DNA from 2 places in the Halomonas hibernica genome. Region 2 is predicted to be linked to the other one. Evidence: predicted binding sites of a transcription regulator. Region 2 holds the regulator's gene; the other holds the start of a gene.
The links. The regulator sigma-54, encoded in region 2, starts transcription at its own class of promoters, with help from an activator protein. The targets are predictions, from matches to a motif close to TGGCACNNNNNTTGCTNT.

Region 1: a site for sigma-54 is predicted at 4,772-4,789, ahead of FKN99_RS11910 (nitrate reductase). Genes of this name have one in related genera too.

Annotation. Positions count from the first base shown of each region.
Region 1 covers NZ_VIFN01000007.1:61,383-68,605, forward strand. Annotated here, with positions in the region: gene FKN99_RS11900 (MFS transporter) at 1-955, shown strand, start outside; gene cobA (uroporphyrinogen-III C-methyltransferase) at 920-1,834, opposite strand; gene FKN99_RS11910 (nitrate reductase) at 1,794-4,529, opposite strand; gene FKN99_RS11915 (NAD(P)/FAD-dependent oxidoreductase) at 5,288-6,571, shown strand; gene nirB (nitrite reductase large subunit NirB) at 6,574-7,223, shown strand, end outside.
Region 2 covers NZ_VIFN01000001.1:402,605-409,827, reverse strand. Annotated here, with positions in the region: gene lptC (LPS export ABC transporter periplasmic protein LptC) at 1-520, shown strand, start outside; gene lptA (lipopolysaccharide transport periplasmic protein LptA) at 529-1,020, shown strand; gene lptB (LPS export ABC transporter ATP-binding protein) at 1,030-1,779, shown strand; gene FKN99_RS01885 (RNA polymerase factor sigma-54) at 1,903-3,315, shown strand; gene hpf (ribosome hibernation-promoting factor, HPF/YfiA family) at 3,414-3,722, shown strand; gene FKN99_RS01875 (PTS sugar transporter subunit IIA) at 3,727-4,197, shown strand; gene rapZ (RNase adapter RapZ) at 4,265-5,197, shown strand; gene FKN99_RS01865 (HPr family phosphocarrier protein) at 5,240-5,509, shown strand; gene pmbA (metalloprotease PmbA) at 5,520-6,860, opposite strand; gene yjgA (ribosome biogenesis factor YjgA) at 6,957-7,223, shown strand, end outside.

The sequences.
Region 1 (7,223 bases), on a different contig from region 2:
CCTGCTGCTTTTATTGGCGCAGGCCAATCATGGCAGCGTTATTGAATTTTATGCTGTGCTGGCTCTGTTTGGCTGTGCTCGGGCGTTTACCGGCCCCACGCTGCAAAGTATGTTGCCCAACATTGTGCCCCGCACTCAGTTGGCCCAGGCCATTGCGCTGAATAGCTCGATCATGAAAGTCGCCGTGATCAGCGGGCCATTGCTGGGCGGCGTGCTTTACGCCATGGGCGGCGGTAGTCTGGCCTACGCCGTGTGCCTGGGCTGCTTTATCGTCGCGCTGGCCTTACTGGTGCTGGTACCGGTGCGCTATGTCGAGAAAGCCAAGGTATTGGAAAGTACCGCTTGGAAGCGTTTTTCCGCAGGTATTCGTTATATCCGCTATCAGCCGATTATTCTGGGCGCCATTTCGTTGGATCTGTTTGCCGTGCTGCTGGGCGGCGTCGTGGCACTGCTGCCCATTTACGCTCAGGAAGTCTTGCATGTGGGCCCTGAAGGATTGGGTGCTCTGCGCAGCGCAATTGCGGTGGGTGCATTATTGATGGGGCTTTATCTTGGCGTTCGCGGCATCAAGCGACGCGCCGGGCATGTGATGTTTGCCGCCGTGGCCGTGTTCGGGTTGGCGAATCTAGTGTTCGCGTTCTCCACCCTGTTCTGGGTGTCGATGATCGCCATGCTGGTGGCGGGTGCGGCCGATATGATCAGCGTTTATGTACGCACCACCGTGATTCAGCTAGCCACGCCGGATGAAATGCGCGGCCGAGTGAATGCCGTCAATATGCTGTTTATTGGCTCAAGCAATGAGTTAGGCGAGTTCCGCGCGGGCAGCATGGCCGCCGGGTTTGGCGTAGTGCCCGCCGCGGTAATTGGCGGCGTAGGCACGCTGGCGGTGGTCGGCCTGTGGATGCGTCTGTTCCCGACGCTATGTCGGGTCGACCGCTTCGATGATGCCCGCTGAAGCAAGCATATTAGCGGGGCTGCTCGCGACCATACTGACCACGCTGCCCACCAGAATCACACAGGGTGACGGCAGCGGATGATCCGCCAGGCGCTGGGGCATATCATTAAGCGTACCCACCAATGCCTGCTGTTCGGGCAGGCTGGCATTGGCGACCAGCATGATCGGCCACTCATCGGGCAGTCCCGCCTGGCGTAGCCCTGTGCAAATGGCCTCTACCTTGGAAAGCCCCATATAAAATACCAGGGTTTCATCGCGACGGGCCAGGGTTTGCCAGTCGGGCGCGCCGCCCTCACGGCATAGCTGTGCAGTAATAAAGCGCAGTTGCTGAGAGTGGCCCCGGTCGGTCAGCGGAATCCCCAAACTTGCGGCGGCGGCAGACGCCGCAGTAATCCCGGGCACAATGTGTGCGGGCACATTGGCATCCGCCAGGGCGGCAAGCTCTTCGCCCATACGCGCAAATATGCCGGGGTCACCGCCTTTCAAGCGCACCACCGATTTGCCGGCGGTTGCCAATTTGACCATCAAGGTGCCAATTTCCGCTTGCGGCATGCTGTGATGGCCGCTGGCCTTGCCAACGTAGTAACGCTCAGCGGAAAGCGGAACCAGCCCTAACACATCGTCGCCTACCAAACGGTCATACACGATAGCATCGGCCTGCATTAACAGCCGCGCGGCTTTCAGCGTTAACAGCTCCATATCACCACTGCCCGCACCAACCAGATACACATGCCCAGCCGTGCATTCGCCGCGTAGCTTAAGCGAAGGAGTGCTTGAGGCGCTGCGTGGGGAACGCTGGAACGGCGACAGCACGCGCTGCGTAAAGCACAACGTGGCCTCAGGCCACTTCTGTAGTAGACGCTTGCTTAGCACGCGCATGTGAACGCTCCTCTTCAATCAGGGACTTCAATTCAGGCAAACAACTACCGCATTGGGTTCCGCAAGCAAGCCGTGCGCCCAACGCTTCAACGCTGGTATCACCGGCACGAATAGCATTAACAATCGCCGCCTGGCCCACTTGGTGGCAGCTGCATACTACGGGGCCGGTATCCGCAGCGCCATCTTCGCACCCCGCCAGCAGTCGGCGCCGGTGCTTATCACTGATGGCTGTTTCGTTAAAACGCGCTTCAAGCCAGGCAAGCCCGGGCAATTCGCGCGGCGGGCCGACCATCAGCCACCAGCGCAGTTTGCCCCGCACAATAGCCGCAGCGCGCAAGCGGCCATTGCCGCTGTCTTCACACCACAAAGAAGCCCCTTCGGGTAGCCACGTAGTGAGTAGCGCCAGCCAATCATGTACCGGCTTTGCATCAGCCAGCTGCCAACGCTGACAGCCCTGCATGGGTACGCGTGCCCAATAATCGCTTCTGCACCACGGGGGCACTTCCTGACTATTATCCCCTAATGGATGGGCAATCAACAGCGTTGCCTCCCAAGCTGCTTCAAGCGGTGCCAGCGCCACAGCGCCGTGCTTGGCTTCTGGCTGGCCTGACACAGGGTCGGTCAAAGCTTTTAGCATGGCACCGCTACGCGCCGATTTACTGAACGCATCGCTCCAGTGCATGGGAATAAACACCTCGCCACGCCGCTGGGCATTCGAGATTCGCACGCGCCCCCGGTACTCGCCACTGGCGGCGGACAATACTGCCAGTTGCTGGTCGCCAATGCCATAGTTCGCAGCATCGTCTGGATGGAGCTCAATAAACGGCTCGTGGCGATGGTTCATTAGCCGGGGCGCACGCGCCGTGCGCGTCATGGTGTGCCACTGATCACGAATACGCCCGGTGTTCAGGCGCAGCGGGTAGGCGTCACTTAAGCGTTGCTCCGGCAAGCGCGGCGTTATGGCGATGAAGTTGGCGCGCCCATCAGGCGTGGCAAACTTGCCATCTTCAAATAACCGCGCCGTTCCGTGAGGCGCTGAAGACGTCACCGGCCACTGAATAGGCGCCAGCGCGTCGTAGCCCTCGCGCCCAAGTCCCACCAGGCCGGAAATATCGAATAGCCGTTTGCTCTCTCCCTCATTCTCGAAGCCGGAAAGGCGCGCGTGCTCATCAAAAATCTCATGGGGATGGTTATAGTCAAACGCCTCATGAAAGCCCAACCGTTTGGCGGCTTCGCACATAATCCACCAGTCGTGACGTGCCTGGCCAGGCGCAGGTAGCAAACCACGCTGCCGTGAAATACGCCGCTCGGAATTGGTCACCGTGCCGTCTTTTTCAGACCACCCCGTCGCGGGCAGAATGATATCGGCGTACGCCAGCAGGTCGGTATGGCTGGCGCACTCAGACACAATTACCAGTGGGCACTTTTCAAGCGCACGCCGCACGCGGGCGGCATCCGGCAAGCTGACCACCGGGTTGGTGGCCATTATCCACAGCGCCTTTATGTCGCCCCACTCAACTGCTTCAAAAAGCTCAATCGCCTTATAGCCAGGCGCCTGGGGCAATTCAGGCGTTAACGTTTCCGTCGCCCAGAAGCGGGTGACTCGCCTGAGGGCGCCGGGCGTGTGGTAATCCATATGCGCGGCCAGCTGGTTGGCAAGCCCACCCACTTCACGCCCGCCCATGGCATTGGGTTGGCCGGTAATCGAGAAAGGCCCCGCCCCCGGCAAGCCGATTTTGCCGCCCGCCAGATGACAGTTGATGATCGCGTTGCACTTATCAGTACCGCTTGTGGATTGATTGACGCCCTGGGAGTAGAGCGTCACGACATGGAGTTGGCTGGCAAACCAGTAGTAAAAGGTCTCCAGCCGCTCTGGGTCGATATCACATATCGCCGCCACGCCATTAATGTCGCAGTGGCTCGCGGCCAGTAGCGCTTCGTCGAAACCTTGTGTATGGCGGTCCAGATAGAGCTGATCCAGCTTGTTATTCTCAGCCATCCAGGCCAGCAGACCGTTGAACAGCACCGCATCGCTGCCGGGTGCGATGCCGAGGTAAAGGTCGGCAATTTCGCAGCTGTCGGTCACGCGTGGGTCGATGACCACCACCCGCATCAGCGGATTGCGCGTTTTGGCGACCTTCAAGCGCTGATAGAGTACTGGATGGTTCCAGGCCAGATTCGAGCCCACCAGCACCACCAGCTCGGCCTCTTCAATATCTTCATAGTTGCAGGAAACGGCATCCGCGCCCAACGAACGTTTATACGCCGCCACGGCAGAGGCCATGCAGAGCCGTGAGTTGGTATCCAGGTGCGGCGTGCCTAAAAAGCCTTTAAATAGCTTATTGGCCACATAGTAATCTTCGGTCAATAGCTGGCCTGAAAGATAGGCACCGACTGACTCAGCGCCGTAAGTTGCGCGAGTTGTTTGCAACCGCTCTGCCAAGGTGGTTAACGCCACATTCCAGTCAACCGCTTGGCCATCGACCCAGGGCGTGGTGAGCCGGTCATGGTGGCCGAGGGTTTCGTGAAGTGCCGAGCCTTTCACACATAGCCGACCAAAGTTGGCGGGGTGGTCACGGTCGCCTTCAACGGCGCTGATTGTGCCGCTAGCCACAGTGGCGATTACGCCGCAGCCGACACCGCAATAAGGGCACGTTGTGTTTGCTTTACAAGCCGAGCGTGTGGCCTGGGACATACTGATTTCCTCCCGCTTAAAAGCAAAAAGCGCCCAAGCGAGCCTCACAAAAAGCCTGCCTGGACGCCGTTGTCTCAGGGACACCTGCACCGGTGCCAAATGTCGCACTGCTGGGATTGGACATACTTATTAATGGCCTGTCGTCTGATGGCGTTAGCGTTGTTATTTGCCCCTCAAACTCGATGGCTGCATTTTATTGTGCCGATAAACCCATTTGTGCTTTGTTGCTTGTTGCCAAGGTAATAGCAAGGCCTACGCCAACCAACCCATTAAAACAAAAACACCAAATTAAACAGAAGGTTAATAACCAATAAAATATCTTTCGACTTATCTTGTAGGCAGGTTTTTTGCTAACGTTGACTACTCACGGTGCATTCTTACCGCTTAGCGCACCAATAGCGTGCGCAGGCTGAGCGTAAGCGGCTGAAAAGGCGCTGCCTTCAATCTACCTCTTTAAACCAAAGCATTGATAATCAATATAAAAATAAATAATTAACGATATTTGGCTGATTAATTGCCCTGTACTGGTTAGATAAATTTAAGCTTAGCGGGCAGCCAACGGTGGCTGCTCTGTGCGAAACCCAACAAACGGGTTTGGCCTCAGCTACCGGGCAACGAAGCCCCTGATACGGTTTTCCTGGTAATCCACTTGCCCGGGACGCTGACTCAGGGGCTTTTTTTATTGGCTTTTCTTCAGCGCTGCCGAGTATTTGTGGATAGGCATTTGTAGCCAAGCGCTAAACTGTAAGGAGCAACCTATGATCGCTATCTCTCGGTGCTCGTCTGATGATCACTTGGTCATTATCGGCAACGGCATGGCGAGCCAGCGTCTGCTAGAGGCGGTCGTTAAATTGCCTCACCGACCCCAGCAGATAACGGTGATTGGTGCAGAAGCATCTCCCGCTTATAACCGGATACTGCTATCGCCACTGCTCGCCGATGAAATGCCGCCTAGCGCCCTCACCTTGCGGGATGCGCAGTGGTACGCCAAGCAAGGTATCACCCTCCACCTGAATGAATGCGTGCTGGAGATCAACCGCGAAGAGCAGCGTGTTGTCACTACCTGCCGCACGCTGACCTATGACCGCTTGGTGATTACCACCGGCTCACGCCCAACGCTGCCCGAGGTTCCCGGCATTGGCCTTAACGGCGTGTATGGGTTTCGTACCCTGCAAGATGCCGACACGCTCGCAACGCTTGCCCTACAGGGCGGCGAATGTGTCGTAATCGGCGGCGGTTTGTTGGGCCTGGAGGCCGCCGAAGGGCTTCGCAAGCGGGGTGCCAGCGTCAGCGTTCTACAGCGCAGCGAGCGATTGATGAATCGTCAGCTGGATAGCATGGCCGCTGGGCTGCTTGAAACGACGCTTACCCTGCGTGGCTTGACCATCTTAACCAATGCGCGCATCCGCCATTTTGAAGACGATGGCGCAGGCAACTTAGCCGTTGTTGTACTCGGGGATGGCCAGCGTCTGCCTGCTCAGAGCGTCATCGTGGCAACCGGTATTACACCTAACGCAGAACTGGGCCATCTGGCAGGCCTGGCAACGCAGCGCGCCATCATGGTTGATGACACGCTCACCACCTCAGACCCGCGTATTCACGCATTGGGTGAGTGCTGCCAGTTCGAGCAGCACACCTACGGCCTGGTCGAGCCAATCTGGCGCCAAGTAGATGTGTTAGCCAACACGCTGTGTGGCGATGGCAGCGCCCGCTATAGTGAGGCGCCGACCGCCACCAAGCTTAAAATCAGCGGCGTGGCCCTTTACGCGTTTGGCCCCACCGAGGCTGCGCCAGAACACGAAGTACTGCATTACAGCGACCCGGAAAGCGGTGATTACCGCCGTTTGTTACTGCGTAACGAAAGACTTGAAGGCGCGGTGCTGTATGGCGATACCCATTCCGGTCCCTGGTATTTCGCCCAAGCGCTGGCCAAAACCAATCTAGGCACCTGCCGCCAAGCGTTGCTGTTCGGTGAAGCCGATGCCAACGCCCTGCTTCTTGATACCCCACCCACTCCCTCATCGACGCTGGAGGCAGCTTAGCCATGTCCACCACCTCTAAACGCAACGTAATTATTATTGGTAACGGTATGGTCGGCCACCACCTGGTCGAACAGTTGGTTGAAAACGGCGCCTTGTCGCAGATGAGCGTCACCGTGTTTGGCGAAGAGCGCCACCGTGCTTATGATCGCGTGCACCTTTCTGAATACTTCAAGGGCCGCGACGCCGAAGCGCTGGCCCTGTGCGATGGCGACTACTACGCAAGCCATGGCGTGACATTCAACAGCAGCGAAGCGGTGGTCTCCATCGACCGCGCGGCAAAAACGCTAGCCACCGAGCGCGGCCATTACGCCTATGATCAGCTGGTAATGGCCACCGGCTCCTACCCGTTCGTGCCGCCCATTCCCGGTAACGATCGCGAAGGCTGCCTAGTCTATCGCACGCTGGACGACCTGGACGCCATCCGCGAGGCGGCGCAAAGTGCGGCCACCGGCGTTGTGGTGGGCGGCGGCCTGCTGGGTCTGGAAGCGGCTAACGCGCTGCGCGGGTTAAGTCTGGAAACCGCGGTAATCGAGTTTGCTCCACGCCTGATGCCCATGCAGGTGGATAGCGAGGGCGGCGAACTGCTGCGCGAAAAGATCGAAGCACTGGGTGTTCAGGTACTCACCGAGCGTGCCACTCAGCGCATTGAAGA
Region 2 (7,223 bases):
AGGGGGGCTGCTGGTATGGCTGGACCCACGCGGTCCGGAAGACCGGCCCGTTGACGAAGAAGCGCAGGCTGAAGAGCCTGGCCACGTGCTGGAAAATGCCGAGATCACGCTGTTTGGTGAAACAGGGCATATCCAGCAGTCGCTGGCCGCGCCTTTATTGGTTTACATACCACAAAGCACCCTGGCCGAAGTCACTCAACCCGAGGCGACGCTGTTTGATAGTGATAACCGAGAGTGGCTCGCTCACGCCAACGAAGGCGTTCTGAACACGGCCACCCAAGCGCTAACACTGTCTGGTGATGCACGGCTTCTGGCGCCTACAGAAGGCTGGCAGCTTGATACTGAGTTATTACATTATGATGGGGTAGCGCGTCATGTCTGGAGTGAGGCGCCCGCCCTGTTTCAGCAGCCACCTCAACGAATGAGCGCATCACGTATGGATGTTTGGCTTGATGATAGCCAGGTCCGACTAACCGATAACGTCCGCGGCCATCACCCCCCCGCAACACAAAATCCTTAGGAGTCGCTATGAACGCTTTTATTCGCACCGCGCTTTTCGCCCTTGCGGTGCCGCTATCGGCAGCGGCCCAGACAAGCCAAGCCCCTATTGAAGTAGAAGCCGACCAGCTAGACCTTGATCAGCGTGCAGGCACTGCCGTTTATTCAGGCGATGTCAATATTCGCCAAGGCAATATGCAGCTACGTGGTGATCGCGTTGAAATTATCCGTAACGATGCGGGTGAGCTTTCTCGCGCTATTGCCACCGGTGAGCGGGCCTATCTACGCAATCAACTCGATGATCAGGACGCGCCGATGGAAGGATGGGCACGCCGCGTGGTTTATCACGTAGCAGAGCGGCGTGTAGAGCTTATTGACCAGGCCGAACTGACCCAAGCGGGCGATCAGTTTACCGGTGGCCGCTTGGAATACTTCATTGACCGCGAAGTGGTGCAGGCACGCTCCGATGTAAATGGTAGCGAGTCGCAGCGTATTCGTATGACGCTTCAGCCAGCGCAATAGGAGCCAACCATGTCTATTGCGGAAGCACCGCCCATAAAAACTCTTTACGCCAATCACTTGGCAAAAAGCTATAAGCGCCGCCGCGTGGTTAAAGACATTAGCCTAGAGATTGCTCAAGGCAGCGTGGTTGGCCTGCTTGGCCCTAACGGCGCGGGTAAAACCACATCATTTTATATGATTGTGGGCCTGGTGAAGTCTGATGCGGGTACGGTGCGTATCGACGAGCAAGACTTAACCCGCGTTCCCATGCACGAACGCGCGATGGCCGGCATTGGCTATCTACCCCAGGAAGCGTCTATTTTTCGCAAGCTATCGGTTGCGGATAACATTATGGCGATTCTGGAAACTCGCAAAGATCTGGACAGGGCAGGACGAGAGCAGCGGCTTGAGGCCCTGCTTGACGACTTTCATATTACCCACATCCGTGACAGCTTGGGCATGAGCCTTTCCGGCGGCGAGCGGCGGCGCGTCGAAATTGCCCGCTCCTTGGCCACAGAGCCCGCGTTTATCTTGCTGGATGAGCCGTTTGCAGGTGTCGACCCCATCTCGGTTGGTGAAATCAAGAGCATTATTCGCGCCTTAAAACAGCGCCACATTGGCGTGCTAATTACTGACCATAACGTCCGAGAAACACTGGATATTTGCGATATCGCCTATATTGTCGGTGACGGCCATATCATTGCTGGCGGTAGTCCTCAGACTATCCTTGATAACCAAAAAGTGAGGGAAGTTTACCTGGGTGCTGATTTTCGCCTATAAATTTAATTTCACCGCTAAACAGTGATCTGCAGTAAAAATTTTATCAGTGGCATGCTTATTGCACTTGCACAACAACATGACTCGCACTAGGGTGAAGCTTTCCGATTAACGAGTGGTTCTCAGATGGTCATGAAAGCTTCTCTCCAATTGCGTATCGGTACGCAGCTGACCATGACACCTCAGCTGCAGCAAGCGATTGCACTGCTACAGCTATCGACATTGGATCTACGTCAGGAAATTCAGCAGGCGCTGGATGCCAACCCAATGCTGGAGCAGGAAGATGAGTTCGGCGAGCAGGCGACCGTCGAAACACCCGGCGAGGAGTGGTCAGAAAGCATTCCCGAGGAACTCTCTGTCGATAGCGACTGGTCTGATACTTACCAGGACATGGGTAGCTCTGGCAGCAGCGAAGGCCCCGATTTTGAACGCCAGGCCGCGGGACAAAGCCTGCATGGGCATCTCCTTTGGCAGCTGGCGATGACCGATTTTACGGCTCGTGAGCAGCTAATCGCCGAAAGCCTGATTGATGCACTGGATGCCAATGGCTACCTGACGCAGCCGCTCAACGATATCCGCGATGGGTTACGTGCTCAGAGCATCGAAGGTCTCAGCCAGCGAGAGTTGGAGACCATTCTGATGCGCTTACAGCAGTTCGAGCCAACGGGCGTCTTCGCCCGTGACTTGCGTGAATGTTTGATGCTTCAGCTAGCAACGCTCCCCGACGACACGCCCCTACTGGTTCCCGCGCGCCGATTGGTTCGTCAGTTTCTAGAAGCGCTGGGCAAAAATGACATGCGCCTATTAAAGCGCCGCCTAAGCCTGGACGATGAGCAGCTAGACGATGTGATCGGTCTGATCCGAAGCCTGGACCCACGCCCAGGCAGTGCTTATGGCGCCACCGACGATAGCTACATCACGCCCGACCTGGTTGTACGTCATGATCATGAAGGCTGGCACCTGGAGCTTAACCCTGAAGCCCTGCCCCGGCTGCGCATCCAGCCCGACTACGCCAGCTTAATCAAGCGTGCAGACAAGAGTCAGGATAACCAGTTTTTAAAAGAGCACTTGCAAGAAGCGCGCTGGCTAATCAAAAGCCTGTCCAGCCGCAACGACACGCTTCTACGCGTAGGACGCGAGATTATCACTCGCCAAATCGGTTTTTTAGAGCACGGTGAAGAAGCGATGAAGCCGTTGATTCTTGCCGATATTGCCGAGGCGGTTGAGATGCACGAATCAACCATTTCTCGGGTCACCACACAAAAATATATCCATACCCCACGGGGCGTCTTCGAACTTAAGTACTTTTTCTCAAGCCAAATTAGCGGGCAGGATGGCGCAGACAGCCACTCAAGCACCGCGATTCGCGCCCGGCTTAAAAAGTTGATTCAAGATGAGCCTCCCGGCAAACCTCTTTCGGACAGTCGTTTGGTGACATTACTGGGAGATGGCGGCATCACAGTGGCACGCCGTACGGTGGCGAAATATCGTGAGTCGCTGGGCATTCCCTCATCAAGTGAACGTCGTCGTTTGCGTTAGTCGTTACAAGAGAAATGGCAAAACTCGCGACAGGGGCTTTGCAACACCGTAAAAAGGGTTACAATCGAAATTCAGTCCGATGGATAAGGAGCACGTCAATGCAAGTAAATATCACGGGTCATCATGTAGAACTGACTGACGCCTTGCGTGACTACGTTAATGAAAAGCTTGAACGCATCGAACGTCATTACGACCACATCACCACGGTACAAGTCACCTTATCTATTGAGAAGGAGCGCCAACATGCCGCGTGCACCCTTCATGCGGCAGGCGCCGACCTACATGCCGACGCCGAAGATGTCGACATGTACGCCGCTATTGACGCCTTAGCAGACAAAATTGATCGTCAACTCGTTAAGCACAAGGAAAAAGCACAAGCTCGCGCCCAAGGCGCTGGCGTGCGTTAATTCAATGACGTTGGAAACCATCCTCCCCCCGGAGCGCGTACTTTACGACGTGCCCGGGGGCAGCAAAAAGCGGGTGCTGGAGTTTTTCAGCACCTTTATCGCTCAAAATACACCCAGTCTGGATAGTCAGGAAGTTTTCAGCCGACTGATCGGCCGGGAACGCCTTGGCAGCACGGGGATCGGTAACGGCGTCGCCATCCCCCATGCGCGCAGCCCACATTGCGTTACGCCTATTGCGGGTTTTTTAAAATTATCAGAACCTATTGATTTTGATGCTATTGATGGCGACCCGGTCGACCTCGTCTTTGTGCTGCTTGTTCCCGAAGAGGCTGACGACACGCATTTGTCGCTTTTGGGCCAAGTGGCCACCATTATGAATGATGCGAGCACACGCCAGGCATTACGCAAAACCAGCAGCCAGCGCGATTTGCTTGACCTGCTGATGAGCAAGATTCGCGAACAGGCCGCTCCATAATCGCCCATAACGACTAACACGTTTTCATGCGTTATCCCTTTTATACGTTCAATCAGAGAGAGCCACTATGCAACTGGTGATTATTAGCGGCCGCTCTGGCTCTGGCAAGTCAATCGCTTTACAAGCGCTGGAAGATATTGGCTATTACGCCATTGATAATCTCCCTGCCATGTTGCTTGGTTCTTTGGTTGACGAACTCCGTGACGAGGGTGAGCGCACACATCTAGCGGTCAGTATTGATGCCCGCAACCTGCCAGCGGCGCTTGAGCGTCTTCCCGTACTGCTTGAAGAGCTGCGCGCGCGGCCTATAGATTGTCAGGTTATCTATCTAACCACCGATTCACGTATTTTACTTGAACGCTACTCTGCGACACGGCGACGCCATCCGTTAACGCGCAACAGTGATATGACGCTTGAAGAGGCAATAGAGAAAGAGGAAGAGACGCTCAACGAAATACGTGATTTGGCCGACCTGCGGATTGATACATCACGCTTATCGGTCCACGACCTGCGTCGGCGCATTTCAGACCAGGTAGCCCACCAGCGCAAGGACCAGCTAACACTCACCTTTGAGTCGTTCGGCTACAAGCATGGCGTACCCATGGATGCAGATTTAGTCTTTGATGTACGCTGCCTGCCCAACCCTTATTGGGACCCAACGCTACGCCAGTACACAGGACGTGATGCCACGATTATTGCGTTTCTGCGCGGCTACCCGATTGTCGAAGAGATGAGCCATGATATTCAGGCAATGCTTGAGCGCTGGCTGCCTGCTTACCAAAATAGTCAGCGCAGCTATATGACGGTAGCTATTGGCTGTACCGGCGGGCAGCACCGTTCTGTGTATATTGCCGAGCAGCTGGCGCAAAAGCTGGCACCGCTCATCGGCGAAGTCCAGTTGCGTCACCGAGAATTGGAGCTGCAATACACGCTACGAGGAACCCGGGCAGAGCCACTGACGGCTTCTCCATTTTCCGAGCAGACGCCCAGCCCTACGTAAACGCTTACGCCTAATGACACCACTCGGAAAAAAGGACCCAGGGTGCCAGAAAGAACCTTAACACTGACCAATCAGCGCGGCCTACATGCTCGCGCCGCCACAAAGCTGGTGAAGTGCAGCCAGCACTACTCCGCCAGCATACAGGTGTATAAACAGCAGCAAATGGCTGATGCAGCCAACATCATGTCGCTATTGATGCTAGCTGCACCCTGCGGCACCCAACTGCGGATTTGTGCGGAAGGTGAGGATGCCGAACAAGCGCTTGATGCAATCCAAGCGCTGTTCGACGCCCGCTTTGACGAAGATCAGTAGTACGGCTTTTTTAGCTACCGGCGACAGTCATCGCATCCACTAACCAGCTGCCCGTATGGATACTGCCGCGCGTATCGATATCACTTCCGATACCGACAAGGCCTGAAAACATACGCTCAAGATTTCCAGCGATGGTAAATTCTTCAACCGGATACTGGATTTCTCCATTCTCGACCCAGAAGCCCGCCGCACCACGCGAGTAATCCCCGGTTACGCCGTTCACGCCTTGGCCCATTAGTTCGGTAACCCAAATGCCTCGACCCATCGTTTTAAGCAGCGCATCACGCGTCTGCAAGGGTGCGTCTAAACGCACGTTGCGGGCACCGCCAGCATTCCCCGTGGTTTGCATGCCCAAGCGACGGGCACTGTAGGACGAAAGCATATAGCTTGCGATACGCCCCTGTTCGATAAAGCGGTTATTACGTGTCTGCACACCTTCTCCATCAAACGGCGTACTGGCGGTCGCTCCTATTTCCATAGGGCGCTCTTCCAGACTAAACCACTCAGGAAATAACGGAGTGCCCAAACGGTCACACAAGAAAGAGGATTGGCGATACAGCGCGCCACCCGCCAATGCGCCCAATAAATGCCCAACCAAACCACTAGACAGCGAAGGATCAAACAGAACGGGAAAGGTGCCGGTTGGCGGCCGCTTGGCACCTAACCGACGCAGCGTACGGGCCGCAGCCTCGCGCCCTACTTCACCCGGGTCGCGCAAATGCTGAGGATTACGCGCAGAGGTATAGTCGTAGTCCCGCTGCATACCGCCTTCATCCTGAGCAATGAGCATGCATGAAAGGGAGTGACTACTGCCTTTTTGGGTACCTAAAAAACCATGGCTGTTAGCATAAACCCGTACGCCCTCACCGCTTGAAAGCGACGCGCCTTCTGACTGACTAATACCCTCAACATCGCGACCCGCCTGCTCGCAGGCAAGCGCAAGGTCGATTGCTTGCTCAGTTGTCAGCGCCCACGGGTAATGAACCTTAAGGTCCGGCAATTCGGTCGCCATCTGATCGGCATCCGCCAAGCCAGCCACCGGGTCTTCACCGGTATAACGCGCAATGGCTAATGCTTTCTCAACCGTTGCTTGAATCGAGGCACTGCTGGCGTCACTCGACGATGCACTTCCTTTGCGCTTGCCGACGTAAAGCGTGACGGCAATGCCCTGGTCTCGTGAAAGCTCAACCGTCTCCACATCGCCCAAGCGCACGCTAACGCCCACGCCCTGGTCAACGCTTGCGCCCACTTCCGCCGCATCGGCTCCCAAGCGCTTGGCCAAGGTCAACGCCTCTTCTGCACGCGCGGTTAACAGTGCCTGCTGCGAGGATGCATCAAATGCCTGTGCCATATAGCCTCCTTTTTCGTACGAATCTCATCGCCGAATCAATGTTCTTGTCGCAGCCTGATATAATGCTGCCAACGAATCTTGTCTGTGAGCCTTACTATGCCGAAGAAACGCCCCGAGCCCCTTGATACTCAAGAACCCGAAGAGCGCCCCAGCAAGTCGCAGCTCAAACGCGAAATGCATGCGCTCCAAGCGCTCGGCGAAACCTTAATCGCCATGAAACCTGCTGAGCGTGCCCGCTTTCCTCTCTCCGACGACATGCTGCGTGCCATCGAAGAGACCTCTCGTATTCGCTCCCACGAAGGGCGCCGCCGTCATATGCAGTATGTCGGCAAGCTGGTTCGCAAAGAGGACCTGGCCGCGATT